One region of the Streptomyces sp. NPDC033966 genome, then DNA from elsewhere that is predicted to be linked to it. Evidence: riboswitches for the same ligand, from Rfam matches in the RefSeq annotation. Region 1 holds a riboswitch; each other region holds the start of a gene.

The links. A riboswitch is a leader RNA that binds a small molecule or an ion and turns the genes downstream of it on or off. The one in region 1 is predicted to bind cobalamin.
Region 2: it holds a riboswitch for cobalamin, as region 1 does, so the genes downstream of both, metE (5-methyltetrahydropteroyltriglutamate--homocysteine S-methyltransferase) here and ACZ518_RS02425 (ribonucleoside-diphosphate reductase subunit alpha) in region 1, are expected to answer to the same signal.
Region 3: it holds a riboswitch for cobalamin, as region 1 does, so the genes downstream of both, ACZ518_RS25905 (CoA-acylating methylmalonate-semialdehyde dehydrogenase) here and ACZ518_RS02425 (ribonucleoside-diphosphate reductase subunit alpha) in region 1, are expected to answer to the same signal.

Annotation. Positions count from the first base shown of each region.
Region 1 covers NZ_JBVIRQ010000001.1:525,460-530,852, forward strand. Annotated here, with positions in the region: gene ACZ518_RS02410 (carbon starvation CstA family protein) at 1-1,492, shown strand, start outside; gene ACZ518_RS02415 (YbdD/YjiX family protein) at 1,489-1,686, shown strand; gene ACZ518_RS02420 (Uma2 family endonuclease) at 1,741-2,325, opposite strand; adenosylcobalamin-variant (AdoCbl-variant) riboswitch at 2,460-2,536, shown strand; gene ACZ518_RS02425 (ribonucleoside-diphosphate reductase subunit alpha) at 2,693-5,089, shown strand; gene ACZ518_RS02430 (ribonucleotide-diphosphate reductase subunit beta) at 5,089-5,393, shown strand, end outside.
Region 2 covers NZ_JBVIRQ010000009.1:295,304-300,696, reverse strand. Annotated here, with positions in the region: gene ACZ518_RS25885 (enoyl-CoA hydratase) at 1-82, shown strand, start outside; gene metE (5-methyltetrahydropteroyltriglutamate--homocysteine S-methyltransferase) at 274-2,601, opposite strand; cobalamin riboswitch at 2,782-2,980, opposite strand; gene ACZ518_RS25875 (LLM class flavin-dependent oxidoreductase) at 3,073-4,191, opposite strand; gene ACZ518_RS25870 (LLM class flavin-dependent oxidoreductase) at 4,204-5,250, opposite strand; gene ACZ518_RS25865 (NtaA/DmoA family FMN-dependent monooxygenase) at 5,247-5,393, opposite strand, start outside.
Region 3 covers NZ_JBVIRQ010000009.1:303,072-308,464, reverse strand. Annotated here, with positions in the region: gene ACZ518_RS25915 (short-chain fatty acyl-CoA regulator family protein) at 1-1,086, shown strand, start outside; gene ACZ518_RS25910 (ABC transporter substrate-binding protein) at 1,090-2,010, opposite strand; cobalamin riboswitch at 2,071-2,241, shown strand; gene ACZ518_RS25905 (CoA-acylating methylmalonate-semialdehyde dehydrogenase) at 2,431-3,930, shown strand; gene ACZ518_RS25900 (acyl-CoA dehydrogenase family protein) at 3,927-5,081, shown strand; gene ACZ518_RS25895 (enoyl-CoA hydratase/isomerase family protein) at 5,078-5,393, shown strand, end outside.

The sequences.
Region 1 (5,393 bases):
CGTCATAGGCGTCGCGCTGCTGCTGCTCGCCATCGTCGCCGGCGGCTGGGTCGCCGACTCCTCCTGGGCGAGCACCTTCACCCTGGAGAAGGAGACGCTGGTCATCTGGATGGTCGTGTACGGCTTCATCGCCTCGGTGCTGCCGGTGTGGCTGCTGCTCGCGCCCCGCGACTACCTGTCCACGTTCATGAAGGTCGGCACCATCGCGCTGATGGCCGTCGGCGTGGTCATCGCGATGCCGACGCTGAAGATGCCCTCGGTCACCGACTTCGCCACCCGCGGCGACGGCCCGGTCTTCGCCGGGTCGATGTTCCCCTTCGTCTTCATCACCATCGCCTGCGGGGCCCTGTCCGGCTTCCACGCCCTGGTCTCCTCGGGCACCACCCCGAAGATGATCCAGAAGGAGACCCAGGTCCGGGTCATCGGCTACGGCGCCATGCTCACCGAGTCCTTCGTCGCCGTGATGGCGGTGATAGCGGCGAGCATCATCGAGCCCGGCCTCTTCTTCGCGGTGAACTCCCCCGGCGGCGTCATCGGCGCCACCGTCCAGACCGCCTCCAAGGCCGTCACCGACTTCGGCTTCGCCATCAGCCCGGAGGCCCTCGCGCAGGCCGCGAAGGACGTCGAGGAGGCCAGCCTGCTGTCCCGTACGGGCGGTGCGCCGACCTTCGCACTCGGGATGTCGGAGATCTTCTCGTCGGTCGTCGGCGGCGCCGGGATGAAGGCCTTCTGGTACCACTTCGCCATCATGTTCGAGGCCCTGTTCATCCTGACCACCGTCGACGCCGGCACCCGCGTCGGCCGGTTCATGCTCCAGGACACCCTCGGCAACGTGCACAAGTCCTTCAAGGACGTCAGCTGGAAGCCGGGCGTGTGGCTCGCGAGCGCCATCGTCGTCGGCGGCTGGGGCTACTTCCTGTGGGTCGGCGTCAAGGACCCGCTGGGCGGCATCAACCAGCTCTTCCCGCTGTTCGGCATCGCGAACCAGCTGCTCGCGGCGGTCGCCCTGGCCGTCTGCACCACGCTGCTGGTCAAGTCCGGGCGGCTCAAGTGGGCCTGGGTCACGGGCGTTCCGCTGGCCTGGGACGTGGCCGTCACCCTCACCGCGAGCTACCAGAAGATCTTCTCCGACGACGTGAAGGTCGGCTTCTTCGCGCAGCGCGACAAGTACCAGACCGGCATCGACGCCGGGAAGGTGCTGCCGCCCGCCAAGAACATGGACGACATGCACACCGTGGTCACCAACGCCACGGTCGACGGGGTCCTGTCGGCGCTGTTCGCGGTCCTGATCATCATCGTGCTGGTGGACGCGGCCCGGGTCTGCCTCAAGGCCGTCTCCGCCCCCGGGTCGGTCCGCCTCTCCGAGGTGCCGTGGACCGAGTCGAAGATCATCGCCCCGGCCGGGCTCATCGCCACCGCCGAGGAGAAGGCCGAGCTCGCGGCCGCCGGCCTCGACGGGAGCGGGGGCAAGGCCAAGGAGCCGGTCGCGTGAGCGGGGTGCGCGGGGCGCTGGCGAAGGCCCGGTTCTACGTACGGGAGTTCTCCGGCGAGGCCGCGTACGACCGCTACGTGGCGCACGCCCGCTCGCACGACCCGGACGCCGAGGTCCTGACCCGGCGCGCCTTCGAGCGGGCCCGCACCGACGCCCGCGAGGCGGACCCGCGCGAGGGCTTCCGCTGCTGCTGAGGAGCCAGAAGGGCCCCGCCGGACCTCCGGCGGGGCCCTTCGGCGCAGCCGGGGTCAGCGCACCCAGTCCTTGAGGGGCTCGGTCTGGAGGGTGATGCCGACGGGGTCGGGGAGCGTGACTTCCTTACCGAAGGGAACGGTGCGTACGGTCTCGTAGCATGTGCCGTCCGGGTCACTGTGGACGAGAACCTGGCACTTGAGCCGGTCGATGAGCAGGTAGACGGGGATGCCGGTCTCGGCATACGCGCGCGGCTTCTCGACCCGGTCGCGCCGTTCGGTGTCGGAGTCCCACGAGGTCACCTCGACGGCCATCAGGATCGGGCCCGGATCCACCCAGTCGCCCTGCCCGACGAACGCGTCCTCATGCGCCAGGATTCCATCCGGAATGGCGCGCCCGCCCCGGTACTGTTCGGCCTTGATCCCCTGCCCCGCGTGCAGCCAGAACCCTGGGCGGTGCTGGATACAGATCCGGGACAGCCACACGATGATCCGCCCATGGTCCCCGTCCGGCATCGCCTTGCTCCTCAGCACCCCACCGATGAATTCCAGCCGCAGCCCCTCCTCCTCGCGGGCCGCTATCCGTGCCAGGTGCTCGAACGCTTCGGTCGTCATGTGGGGATGGTCGGTCATGAGGGTCATGCCTCGCTCGCCTTCCTCGACGGTGCTGTCTCCGACGATAGCGGAGAGGTACGCCAGAGGGACGCGGAGTCGCGGGCGACACAACATCTAGGGGGTCACACAGACCCGGCCCACCACATGTATGCTCATCCTCGCTGTCGCCGCAGGGGAATCCGGTGCGAATCCGGAACTGTCCCGCAACGGTATGAAAAGTCCGAGGACCTGCCGACAGTGCGCCCGGATCGACCGAACCGGGTGCCGACACGTCCGGGCCTCGCGGTTGGGCCGGTGGACGCCATGCGGTGTGTACGCGATCCCGTCGCGCCCGCATGCGCCTCCCCGCGCCCCACCCGCCGATGACCGGGCCGAGCGAGGGAGAGCTCCCGCCGTGACCATCGCGCCTTCCGCACCGCGCGCCGAGTCCGTTTCTGGCGACACCACCGAAGGCCCGGGGGCCGCGCTGCTGCGTACTCTCACCGAGCTGACCGCCGACCTCCCCGACACCGACCCCGGCCGGATCGCCGCCGCCGCCCTGCGCGGCCGCAGCGCCTCCGCCGACGAGGCCGAGCTGCGCGGGCTGGCCACCGAGGCCGCGGCGGGCCTGATCTCCGAGGACCCCGCCTACTCCCGCCTCGCCGCCCGCCTGCTCACGCTGGCCGTGGCCGACGAGGCCGCCGGGCAGGGCGCGACGTCCTTCGCCGAGTCCGTCGTCGTCGGCCACCGCGAGGGCCTGATCGCCGACCGCACCGCCGAGTTCGTCGCCGCCCACGCCGCCCGTCTGAACGCGCTGGTCGAGCACGCGCTCGCCGAGGGCGCGGACGACCGCTTCGGCTTCTTCGGCCTGCGCACCCTGCACAGCCGCTACCTGCTGCGCCACCCGATCACCCGCCAGGTGATCGAGACCCCGCAGTACTTCATGCTGCGCGTGGCCTGCGGCCTCGCCGAGGACGAGAGCGTCCAGGCCGTCGAGGAAGTCGCCTCGCTGTACGGCCTGATGAGCCGGCTCGACTACCTGCCGTCGTCGCCGACCCTGTTCAACTCGGGTACGCGCCACCCGCAGATGTCCTCCTGCTACCTGCTGGACTCCCCGCTGGACGAGCTGGACTCGATCTACGACCGCTACCACCAGGTGGCGCGCCTGTCCAAGCACGCCGGCGGCATCGGCCTCTCCTACTCCCGCATCCGCGCCCGCGGTTCGCTGATCCGCGGCACCAACGGCCACTCCAACGGCATCGTGCCGTTCCTGAAGACCCTCGACGCCTCCGTCGCCGCCGTGAACCAGGGCGGCCGCCGCAAGGGCGCCGCGGCCGTCTACCTGGAGACCTGGCACGCGGACATCGAGGAGTTCCTGGAGCTCCGCGACAACACCGGCGAGGACCAGCGCCGTACGCACAACCTCAACCTGGCCCACTGGATCCCGGACGAGTTCATGCGCCGCGTGAACGCCGACGCCGACTGGTCGCTGTTCTCCCCGGCCGACGTCCCCGAGCTGGTCGACCTCTACGGCGACGAGTTCGACGCCGCCTACGTCAAGGCCGAGGCGGCGGGCCTCGCCAAGAAGACCATGCCGGCCCGCGACCTCTACGGCCGCATGATGCGCACCCTCGCGCAGACCGGCCAGGGCTGGATGACCTTCAAGGACGCCTCCAACCGGACCGCGAACCAGACCGCGCTGCCCGGCACCGTCGTCCACTCCTCCAACCTCTGCACCGAGATCATCGAGGTCACCAACGACGGCGAGACGGCCGTCTGCAACCTCGGCTCGGTCAACCTCGGCGCGTTCGTCGCCGACGGCGAGATGGACTGGGCGCGCCTGGACGAGACCGTCCGCACCGCCGTGACCTTCCTCGACCGCGTGGTGGACATCAACTTCTACCCGACCGAGCAGGCCGGCCGCTCCAACGCCAAGTGGCGTCCGGTGGGCCTGGGCGCGATGGGCCTCCAGGACGTCTTCTTCAAGCTGCGCCTGCCCTTCGACTCGGCCGCGGCGAAGGCCCTGTCCACGAAGATCTCCGAGAGGATCATGCTGGCCGCGTACGAGGCCTCCTGCGACCTCGCCGAGCGCTCCGGCCCGCTCCCGGCCTGGGCCGAGACCCGTACCGCCCAGGGCGTCCTGCACCCGGACCACTACGAGACCGAGCGCCACTGGCCCGAGCGCTGGGAGGCCCTGCGCGCCCGCATCGCGAAGACCGGCATGCGCAACTCCCTGCTCCTGGCCATCGCCCCGACGGCGACGATCGCCTCGATCGCGGGCGTGTACGAGTGCATCGAGCCGCAGGTCTCCAACCTCTTCAAGCGCGAGACCCTCAGCGGCGAGTTCCTCCAGGTCAACGGCTACCTGGTGGAGGACCTCAAGCAGCTCGGCGTGTGGGACGCGCAGACCCGCGAGGCGCTGCGCGACTCCTCCGGCTCCGTCCAGGGCTTCGGCTGGATCCCGGCGGAGATCCGCGAGCTGTACCGCACGGCGTGGGAGATCCCGCAGCGCGGCCTGATCGACATGGCGGCGGCCCGTACGCCGTACCTGGACCAGAGCCAGTCGCTGAACCTGTTCCTGGAGACGCCGACCATCGGCAAGCTCAGCTCGATGTACGCGTACGCCTGGAAGCAGGGCCTGAAGACCACGTACTACCTGCGCTCGCGCCCGGCGACGAAGATCGCCCGCGCCGCGTCCGGCGCCGCCGCCGTCCCGGCCGCCGCCACCCCCGCCCAGCTGCCCCAGGCCCTCGACGCCGAGGCGCTGGCCTGCTCCCTTGAGAACCCCGAGTCCTGCGAGGCCTGCCAGTAATGAGCTCCACCGAGAAGAAGAACCTCCTCGACCCGGGCTTCGAGCTCACGCTCCGCCCGATGCGCTACCCGGACTTCTACGAGCGCTACCGGGACGCGATCAAGAACACGTGGACGGTCGAGGAGGTCGACCTCCACTCGGACGTCGCCGACCTCGCGAAGCTGACGCCGGCCGAGCAGCACATGATCGGCCGTCTGGTCGCGTTCTTCGCGACGGGCGACTCGATCGTCTCGAACAACCTGGTGCTGACGCTCTACAAGCACATCAACTCCCCTGAGGCGCGCCTGTACCTGTCGCGCCAGCT
Region 2 (5,393 bases), on a different contig from region 1:
CGCGGTGTTCGCCACCGCCGACCAGAAGGAGGGCATGTCCGCCTTCGTCGACAAGCGCCCGCCCCGCTTCACCCACAGCTGAGCGCGCCCGGCGGCTGCTGGCCCACCGTACCGACCCCGCCGGTACGGAGGCAGCCGCACCACAGCCGGCGTCGGCCCTCGGCTGACCCACGCGCCGCATCAGCCACCCTCAGAGCCCTGCCGCCCCCGACATCCGGGGCGGCAGGGCTCTGGCTATGGCCCGGACCGCCTGCGCGGCCCGGACCCGGAGGGTCAGCCGTTGCCCCCGCTGGTGAGGCCGGCGCGGACCTCACGGGCGGCGGCGACCAGGTTCTCCACGGATGCACGGGTCTCTGCCCAGCCGCGGGTCTTCAGACCGCAGTCGGGGTTGACCCACAGCCGCTCGGCCGCAATGGCCTCCAGGCCCGTGCGCAGCAGGCCGGCCGCCTCCTCGGTGCTGGGGACGCGCGGGGAGTGGATGTCCCAGACTCCGGGTCCGGCCTCGCGGGGATAGCCGTGGGCGGCGAGTTCACGGGCGACCTGCATGTGGGAGCGGGCGGCTTCCAGGCTGATGACGTCGGCGTCGAGGTCGTCGATGGCCTGGACGATGTCGCCGAACTCGGCGTAGCACATGTGGGTGTGGATCTGGGTGTCCGGGCGGACCCCACTGGTGGTGAGGCGGAACGCCTCGGTCGCCCAGGCCAGGTAGTCGGCGTGGTCGGCGGCGCGCAGCGGGAGGGTCTCCCGCAGAGCGGGCTCGTCGACCTGGATGACGGCGGTGCCGGCGGCCTCCAGGTCGTTCACCTCGTCCCGCAGGGCGAGAGCGACCTGGCGGGCGGTCTCGCCGAGGGGCTGGTCGTCCCGTACGAAGGACCAGGCGAGCATGGTGACGGGGCCGGTCAGCATGCCCTTGACGGGCTTGGCCGTCAGGGACTGTGCGTACGAGGTCCAGCGGACGGTCATCGGCTCGGGGCGGGAGATGTCGCCGGCCAGCACCGGGGGCCGCACGTACCGGGTGCCGTAGGACTGGACCCACCCGTGCTGGGTGGCCAGGTACCCCGTCAGCTGCTCGGCGAAGTACTGGACCATGTCGTTGCGTTCGGGCTCGCCATGCACCAGGACGTCCAGGCCGGTCTTCTCCTGGAAGGAGATCACCTCCTCGATCTCACCCTTGATACGTGCCTCGTACCCGGCAGTGTCGATCCGCCCGGCCCGCAGGTCCGCGCGGGCCACGCGCAGTTCGTCGGTCTGCGGGAAGGACCCGATCGTGGTGGTGGGCAGCAGTGGCAGGCCGAGATGGGCCCGCTGGGCGGCGGCTCGCCGGCCGTAGGGCTGGGAGCGCCGGCCGTCGGCGTCGGTCACAGCCGCGGTGCGGGCACGGACGGCAGGGTCGTGCGTGATGGGGGAGGCCGCTCGGGACGCGAGGGCGGCCCGGTTGGCGGACAGATCACCGGCCACCGCCGCGGTGCCGGACCTGAGGCCCTTCGCCAGGGTCGCGATCTCGGCGGTCTTCTGCCGGGCGAAGGACAGCCACCGCAGGATCTGCGGGTCGACGTCCTTCTCCACCGCGGCGTCGAGCGGGACGTGCAGCAGGGAGCAGGAGGCGGATACGTCCACCCGGTCGGCCAGGCCCAGCAGGGTGCCGAGCGTGGCCAGGGACTTCTCCAGGTCGTTGACCCAGACGTTGCGGCCGTTGACGACCCCCGCGACCAGCCGCTTGCCGGGCAGTCCGCCGACGGCGGCGAGGTCGTCGAGGTTGGCGGCGGCCGGGCCGGTGAAGTCGAGGGCGAGGCCCTCGACGGGAGCCTTGGCCAGGACGGGCAGGGCGTCGCCGAGCCGGTCGAAGTACGAGGCGACCAGCAGCTTCGGCCGGTCGGTGAGGGCTCCGAGTTCGCGGTACGCGCGGGCGGCCGCACCCAGGTCGGCCGGGGTACGGTCCTGCACCAGGGCAGGCTCGTCCAGCTGCACCCACTCCGCCCCGGCCGCACGCAGTGCGCCGAGGACCTCCGCGTACACGGGCAGCAGCCGGTCGAGCAGCGTCAGCGGCTCGAAGTCCGCTGCGACACCGGGTGCAGGCTTGGCCAGCAGCAGGTAGGTGACCGGCCCGACCAGGACGGGACGGGCGGTGTGGCCGAGAGCGAGGGCCTCGGCGAGCTCGGCGACCTGCTTCGCGGGATCGGCGGTGAAGACGGTGTCCGGACCGAGTTCCGGCACCAGGTAGTGGTAGTTGGTGTCGAACCACTTGGTCATCTCCAGCGGCGGCACGTCCTGCGTCCCGCGCGCCATCGCGAAGTAGCCGTCCAGGGCGTCGGCGGCAACCGCGGCCCGGTGCCGGGCGGGGATCGCGCCGACCATGACGGTGGTGTCCAGGACGTGGTCGTAGTACGAGAAGTCCCCGGTGGGCACTTCGGTGATGCCGGCGCCGGCGAGCTGCTGCCAGTTGGTACGGCGCAGTTCCGCGGCGGTGGTGCGGAGGGCCTCGGCCGTGACACGGCCCTTCCAGTAGCCCTCGATGGCCTTCTTCAGCTCACGGCTCCCGCCCTGGCGGGGGTAGCCGTAAACAGTGGCGCCTGCTGCCGCGGCTGCGGACTTGGTGGTCACGGAGATCTCCTTCGCGAGATGGATCCCTGAGATCCCGGCGAGGGGACGAAGGCGCGAAGGAGTACCGGCAACGGACGGTCGCGACGTCGCGCGGCAAGCGCGGTCGCCCGTCTCGTTGTGTACGCCGACCCGCCCACGAGGTCACCGGGATATCCGCGCACGGCATGGGCCGGGCACGGGCAACGGGCAGGTCTTCGGACTCGCGGGCACGCCTGCCGGTCTCCCGGCGGGCACCTACTGGCCGTCGCTTCCCAGGCCCGTCCCGGACCCAGTGCGTATGACGGCGGTCGTTCCCGCTCACCGCTGCGGGGCAGTCCCGGATTCCCACCGGGTTCCCTCTTACGACGCATCCCGCCTGGCGGACGGGGCGAACCAGCTGCACCGGCCACCCTACGGGGTGTGCCCAAGCCATCGACAGAGATGTCCACGTTTCGGATGGTGAAACGAGACGTGCGCCTGACGGCGGGCGCGTCAGCGGCGGCGCCATTCCTCGGCCAGGAGACGGTAGGAGCGGACCCTGTCGGCGTGGTCGTGCGTGATCGTGGTGATCAGCAGCTCGTCGGCGCGAGTGGCCTCCTGGAGCCGTTCGAGGTGATCGGCGACGGTCCGCGGCGAGCCGACGAACTGTGTCTCCACCCGGTCGGCCACCACCTTCCGGTCTGCGTCCGTCCAGGGGCCCGTCAGCGCCCGCGCCTCTCCCGGGGACGGGAAGGGGATGGCGCCTTCGGCCGTGCGGATGCTGTGTACCCAGGGCGCGTATCCGGCGGCCAGTTCGCGGGCCGTGGCGTCGTCCTCGGCCACGACCACGTCGGCGGACACGGTGAGGTACGGGCGGTCCAGTTCGGCGGAGGGTTTGAACGCGGCCCGGTAGCCCTCGGCCGCCTCCAGCACGCTCGCCGGGCTGACGTGGTAGTTCGCGGCGAACCGCAGGCCGTTGCGGCCGGCCGTCTCGGCACTCTGGCCGCCGCTGCTGCCCAGGATCCACACCTGTACGTCGGCCCCCTCGCCGGGGACGACGTGCGCCTCGATGCCCTCGCCGGACCGGTACTCGCCGCGCAGCAGCGCGAGGACGTCGTCGACCTGCTCGCCGTAGTCCTGCGGCTGGGCACCGGGCAGGTTCAGCAGCTTCTGCTGGAGCACGAACCGGGGATGGCCCGCCACGTGCGCGAAGGAGAAGCGCTCCGGGATGCGCAGCCCGTTCGGGGTGTGTCCGACGAAGGGCTCCGCCTCCCCGGCCCGCTGCGGAGGCCGGCCCGCCGAGCGGCCCAGGCCCAGGTCGAGGCGGCCCGGGTGCAGGGCGTCGATCAGGCCGAACTCCTCGACCGTGGACAGCGCCGTGCGGTGGCCGAGCTGTACGGCCCCGGAGCCGATCCGGATCGTGGAGGTGGCGGAGGCGGTCAGGGCCAGCACCACTGCCGGGGAGGTCCCGGCGACTCCGGGATTGAGGTGGTGCTCGGCGAACCAGTAGCGCGCGTAGCCGAGTTGTTCCGTCTGCCGGGCCAGATCGATGCTGTTGTGCAGGGCGTCGGCGGCGGTGGAGCCGGAGGGGATCGGGATGAGGTCGAGGACCCCGAGCGGGATGCCGGACATGGCCAGGTCTCCTTACAGATCGGCGAAGGGGGGATCGGGGATCTCGCGGCGCAGCGCCGGCGCGACCTCGGACTGGAACAGTTCCAGCGAGGCGCGGTGGGCGGCCGGCGGGAGACCGCCCGGCTCGGCCTGCAGGTGCAGGACGGTGTGGCCGAACTGCTCGTGGTAGCGGTGCACCTTCTCGACGATCTGCTGGGGGCTGCCGATCAGCGCGGAGCTGCGCTCCACGAAGTCGTCCAGGTGCGGGAACACCGGTTCCACGCCGGCGTGTTCGTGGAAGGCGAGGTACTGCTCGAAGGCCGGCCGGTACGCCGCCACCGCCTGCTGCGAGGTGCGGGCCGCGTGGAAGCCGGCCGTACCCGCGCCCACCACGGCGAGCGCCGGGTCGTGCCCGTAGTGCTCCCAGCGCTCCCGGTAGTGGCGGATCAGCTCGGCGTACGGGCCGATCGGATGGGTGACGTTCGCGGAGAACAGCGGATCGCCGTAGCGGGCGGCGAGGTCCACGGACTCCCGGCTGGTCGCGCTGCCGTGCCACACCCGCGGGGGCAGCCCAGCGGGGCGGGGCAGCACCTGGGCGTCCTGCAGAGCCGGCCGGAACCGGGGCTCCGCCGTCACCCGGTCCTCGCGCCAGAGCCGCCGCAGCAGCTCGTAACCCTCGCTGTTGCGCTCCCACTGGTCCTCGGGCGTGACGTTGAACAGCTCCCGCTGGGCCGTGCCGTTGCCCTTGCCGATCATCAGCTCCAGCCGGCCGCCGGACAGGTGGTCCAGCGTCGCGTAGTCCTCGTACGCCCGGACGGGGTCGAGCAGGCTCAGCGTGGTGACGGCGGTGAAGAGCCGGATCCGGCGGGTCAGCGCGGCTATGTGGGAGAGCACCACCGGCGGCGAGGACGACAGGAACGGCCGCTCGTGCCGCTCGCCGACGCCGAAACCGTCGAAGCCGAGCTCCTCCGCCGCCAGCGCGCTGTCGACGACCTCGCGGAACCGCGTGCGGACGGGGGTCAGCCGGCCCGTGACCGGGTCCGGGGCGTGCACGATCAGCGTGATGGCCAGGAACTTCACGAGGCCGTGGCCTGCCGCTCGCCGGCCGGCCGGACCGCCGGCACGTCGAGTCCGAGGTGGTCGCGCAGGGTGGTGCCGGTGTACTCGGTGCGGAAGACTCCGCGTTCCTGAAGGAGGGGGACGACGGTGTCGGCGAAGCCCTC
Region 3 (5,393 bases), on a different contig from region 1:
GTCCTGCTGGACCTGGGCCGACGCAGCCAACTCCTCACCGAGCGGCTCGCGGACAACTCGGACGGACGCGACGGAGCCCCGGCCGCGCCGCGCTCACCGCACGAGGAGATCCGCGAGTTCTTCTACCGGCGCCAGAACTACCTCCACGACACCGACCTCGCGGCCGAGGCCCTCGCCCAGGAGGCCGGCATCCGCACCGGTGAGGTCGTCCGGGCGCTCTCGAACCGCCTCGCCGACCACCACGGGATCCGCCTCGCCTCCGACTCCGACCGCCTCCACCACTTCGACGCCCGGACACGCGTCCTGCACCTGTCGGGCCGGCTCCGGCCCGGCCAGCAGGCGTTCCGGATGGCCACCCAACTCGCCCTGCTCGAATACGGCGACGAGCTGGACCGGCTGGCCACCGAGGACTTCGAGTCCGGCTCCCCCGCCCACGCCCTGGCCCGGATCGGCATCGCCAACTACTTCGCCGCCGCCCTGGTCCTCCCGTACCGCGTCTTCCACACCGCCGCCGAGGAGTTCCGCTACGACATCGAACGGCTCACCGACCACTTCGGCATCGGCTACGAGACGGTCTGCCACCGTCTGAGCACCCTGCAACGCCCCAGGCTGCGCGGGGTTCCGTTCTCCTTCGTCCGCGTGGACCGCGCCGGGAACATGTCCAAGCGGCAGTCGGCCACCGGATTCCACTTCTCCCGCGCGGGCGGCACCTGCCCGTTGTGGAACGTCTACGAGGCCTTCACCGCGCCCGGCCGCATCCACGTCCAGGTCGCCGCCATGCCCGACGGACAGCGGTACCTGTGGACCGCACGTGCCGTCACCCGCCACCGCGGCGGCTGGGGCGAACCCGGCAAGACCTTCGCCATCGGGCTCGGCTGCGAGATCCGCCACGCCTCCCGGCTCGTGTACTCGGACGGGCTCGACCTGGACAACGCCTCGGCCGCCACTCCCATCGGCATGGGCTGCCGGCTGTGCGAACGCCTCGACTGCCCGCAGCGCGCCGTCCCGCCGCTGGGCCGCACGCTCGCGGTCGACGAGAACAGCAGCACCTTCATCCCCTACCCCGTGGCCCGCGACCGCGGGTGAGCATCACGGTCGGTCCAGCCGCCGGGCTTCTCCCGCGGTCACCGGATCTCCTGCCCGCACTCCGTGCAGGACGTGGGCCAGCACCTCGGCGCCGCGGACCACGCGCGGTCCCGGCCGGTTGAAATACGCGGGCCCGTCCAGCACCCACACCTCCCCCGCCCGCACAGCCGGCAGCTCGTCCCAGCCCGGCAGGGCGGTCAGCAGGTCCCGCTCGCGCAGGGTCCGTTCGGGCGGGAAGCCGCACGGCAGTACCAGGATGACGTCCGGGCGGGCTGCGCGTACCGCCTCCCACGTCATCGGCTTGGTGTGCTCACCGGGTGCGGCCAGCAGCGGTTCCCCGCCCGCGCAGGCGATCTGTTCCGGCACCCAGTGGCCGGCGGGCCACAGCGGGTCGAGCCATTCGATGGCGACCACCCGGGGCCGGGCCCGGCCCTGAGTGAGCCGGCGGACCGTGTCGAGCCGGCCGCGCAGCTCGGTGCGCCGCCGCTCGGCATGCTCCCGCACCCCGAGCAGTTGCCCGACGGTGACCAGGCAGTCCAGGACGTCGTCGAGGGTTTTCGGCTCCAGGCTCAGCACACGGGGTCCGGCGTCCATGACGCGCACGGCCCGGGAGACGCTTTCGTAGGACACCGCGCAGACGTCGCACAGGTCCTGGGTGAGCAGGACCTCCGGCGCGAGCGCGGCGAGCGCCGCCGTGTCCAGGGTGTAGAGCGAGGAGCCGGAGTGGGCAGCTCCGCCGACCGCCTCGGAGATCTCCCGGCTGCTGAGTCCGTCCGCGGCGAATTCGGCACGGGTGACGACGGGTACCGAGGCGACCGCCGCGGGCGGCCAGTCGCATTCGTGGGTGCGTCCGACCAGGTCGGCGGCGAGTCCGAGGTCCGCCACGATGTCCGTGGCCGCCGGGAGCAGGGAAACGATGCGCATGTATCGACTGTAGGCACGCGGCCAGCGGCTCTGGACTTACTAGGACGTCCAACTATATGTTCGTGGCACAAGGTCCGCGGTGCAGGGAAGCCGGTGCAAAACCGGCACGGTCCCGCCACTGTGACCGGGGAGTGTGCTGCCATCCACACGCCACTGACGAGGTCTGTCGGGAAGGCGGGCGGCACGCGGGGATCCGGGAGTCAGGATACCGGCCGCGGATGTTCCGTGTTGTCCACGAGGATGGAGCAGACACGCATGGCACCGGTTTGTACCCACGGCCCTGGTGATCCGGCGGAGCGCGCGCACACCACCGCACGCTCGTAGTTCTCACGGCATTCCGCAGCGGCGCACCCCCATCCGGGTGCCGTCCGCCGGTGTGCCGTGCCATCCCCGGATCCAACCTGACGAGAGCAGGCATCCATGGTCCGCGAGCTCACCCATTTCATCGGCGGAAAGCACACTCCCGGCGTTTCCGGGCTCTTCGCCGACGTGTACGACCCCAACACCGGCGCCGTGCAGGCCAGGGTCCCCCTGGCAGGGCGCGCCGACACCGAGGCGGCGATCGCCGACGCCGTGGAGGCGCAGGTCGACTGGGGCCAGTGGAACCCGCAGCGCCGCGCCCGCGTGCTGCTGCGCTTCCTCCAGCTCGTCGAGGGCGAGCGCGAGAGCCTGGCCCGGCTGCTGTCCGCCGAGCACGGCAAGACCGTCGCCGACGCCCACGGGGACCTCCAACGCGGCCTGGAGGTCGTCGAGTTCGCCGCCGGGATCCCGCACCTGCTCAAGGGCGAGTTCACCGACAACGCCGGCACCGGGATCGACGTGCACTCGCTGCGCAGTCCGCTGGGCGCCGTCGCCGGCATCACTCCGTTCAACTTCCCCGCCATGATTCCCCTCTGGCAGGCCGCACCCGCGCTGGCCTGCGGAAACGCATTCATCCTGAAGCCGTCCGAGCGCGACCCGTCGGTTCCGCTCCGTCTGGCGGAGCTGTTCTTGGAGGCCGGGCTCCCGCCGGGCGTCCTCAACGTGGTCAACGGCGGCAAGGAGGCCGTCGACACCCTCCTCGAAGACCCCCGCGTCCAGGCCCTGGGCTTCGTGGGCTCCACCCCGATCGCCGCGCACATCTACGCGACCGCGGCTGCCCACGGCAAGCGGGCCCAGTGCTTCGGCGGCGCGAAGAACCACATGATCGTGATGCCCGACGCCGACCTCGGCCAGGCCGTCGACGCGCTGATCGGCGCCGGCTACGGCTCGGCGGGCGAACGCTGCATGGCCATCTCCGTTGCCGTACCCGTCGGCGAGGAGACCGCGGACCGACTCGTGGCGGCGTTGACGGACCGCATCGCCGCCCTGAGGATCGGCCGCTCCGACGACCCCGAGGCCGATTTCGGCCCCCTGGTCAGCCGGGACGCACTGGACCGGGTACGCCGCTACGTCGACATCGGCGTCAACGAGGGCGCCGAACTCGTCGTCGACGGACGGAATTTCACCCTGCCCAGGCACGAGAACGGCTACTTCGCCGGAGCCACCCTCTTCGACCGGGTGACCCCGCACATGCGGATCTACCGCGAGGAGATCTTCGGCCCCGTGCTGTCCGTCGTACGTGCGGCCGACTTCGAGGAGGCGCTGCGCCTGCCCAGCGAGCACCCCTTCGGCAACGGCGTGGCGATCTTCACCCGGGACGGGGACACCGCCCGGGAGTTCACCCGCCGGGTCAACACGGGCATGGTCGGCGTGAACGTGCCCATCCCGGTCCCCGTCGCCTACCACACCTTCGGCGGCTGGAAGCGCTCCGGCTTCGGCGACCTCAACCAGCACGGCCCGGACTCGATCCGCTTCTACACCCGTACCAAGACCGTCACCTCGCGCTGGCCCTCCGGGGTCAAGGAAGGCGCGAGCTTCACCATCCCCACGATGGGGTGAACGCCGTGACCACCGCCCTCACCGAGGACCAGCTCGCCCTGGCCGAGGTCACCCTCGACTTCGCCCAGGAACAGCTGGCCCCCCACGCCGTCATGTGGGACCAGACCAAGCACTTCCCCGTCGACGTGATCCGCCGAGCCGCCTCACTCGGGCTGGGCGGGGTGTACGTCCGCGAGGAGCACGGCGGTTCCGGACTGTCCCGCAGCGACGGCGTCCTCGTCTTCGAAACGCTCGCCACGGGCTGCCCTTCGATCGCCGCCTACCTCTCCATCCACAACATGGTCGCCTGGATGATCGACCGCTACGGCGACCACGCCCAGCGCGCCCGCTGGCTGCCGGGCCTGTGCTCCGCCGCGACCCTGGGCAGCTACTGCCTCACCGAACCGGGAGCCGGGTCCGACGCCGCGGCCCTGCGCACCCGCGCCGAACGGCAGGGCGACCACTATCTGTTGACCGGAGTCAAGCAGTTCATCTCCGGCGCCGGAGCCGCAGGCGTCTACGTGGTCATGGCGCGGACGGGTGAGCCCGGCCCGGCCGGGATCTCCGCGTTCGTCGTCGAGCGCGAGGATCCGGGGGTTTCGTTCGGTCCCAATGAACAGAAGATGGGCTGGAACGCCCAGCCCACCCGCCAGGTCGTCCTCGACGGCGTCCGCATCCCAGGCGACCGGCGCCTCGGCGCCGAGGGCGACGGGTTCCGCATCGCCATGAACGGTCTCAACGGCGGCCGTCTCGGCATCGCCGCCTGCTCGCTCGGCGGCGCCCGGAGCGCCCTCGACCGCAGTCTGTCCTACCTCGCCACCCGCGAAGCCTTCGGCACCCGCCTCCTGGACGCCCAGGCACTCCAGTTCCGCCTGGCCGACATGGCCACGGAACTCGCCGCCGCCCGCGCACTGGTCCGGCAGGCCGCCGAGGCACTGGACTCCGGCGATGCGCTGGCCCCGCGACTGTGCGCGATGGCCAAGCGGTTCGCCACCGACACCGGGTACGCGGTGGCCGACGCAGCCCTCCAACTGCACGGCGGATACGGCTACCTCAGCGAATACGGCATCGAGAAGATCGTCCGCGACCTGCGGGTCCACCAAATCCTGGAAGGCACCAACGAGGTCATGCGCGTCATCGTCGCGCGCGGACTCACGGAGAACCTGCGATGACCAACGAAACCCCACCCGACCGCGACCACGACCACGTCCTCCTGCGCACCGAGGGCCACGCCGCGTACATCACCCTCAACCGCCCCAAGGCCCTCAACGCCCTCAGCCACCCCATGGTGCTCCGCATCGAGGAAGCGCTCTCCGCGTGGGCGGATGACCCCGCCGTCGCGCTCGTCGTCATCGAGGGTGCCGGTGAACGGGGCCTGTGCGCCGGCGGGGACATCCGCGCGATCCACGAGGACGCCCGCACCGGCGGCACCGCGTCGGCCGACTTCTGGCGGGACGAGTACCGGCTCAACGCACTGATCGCCC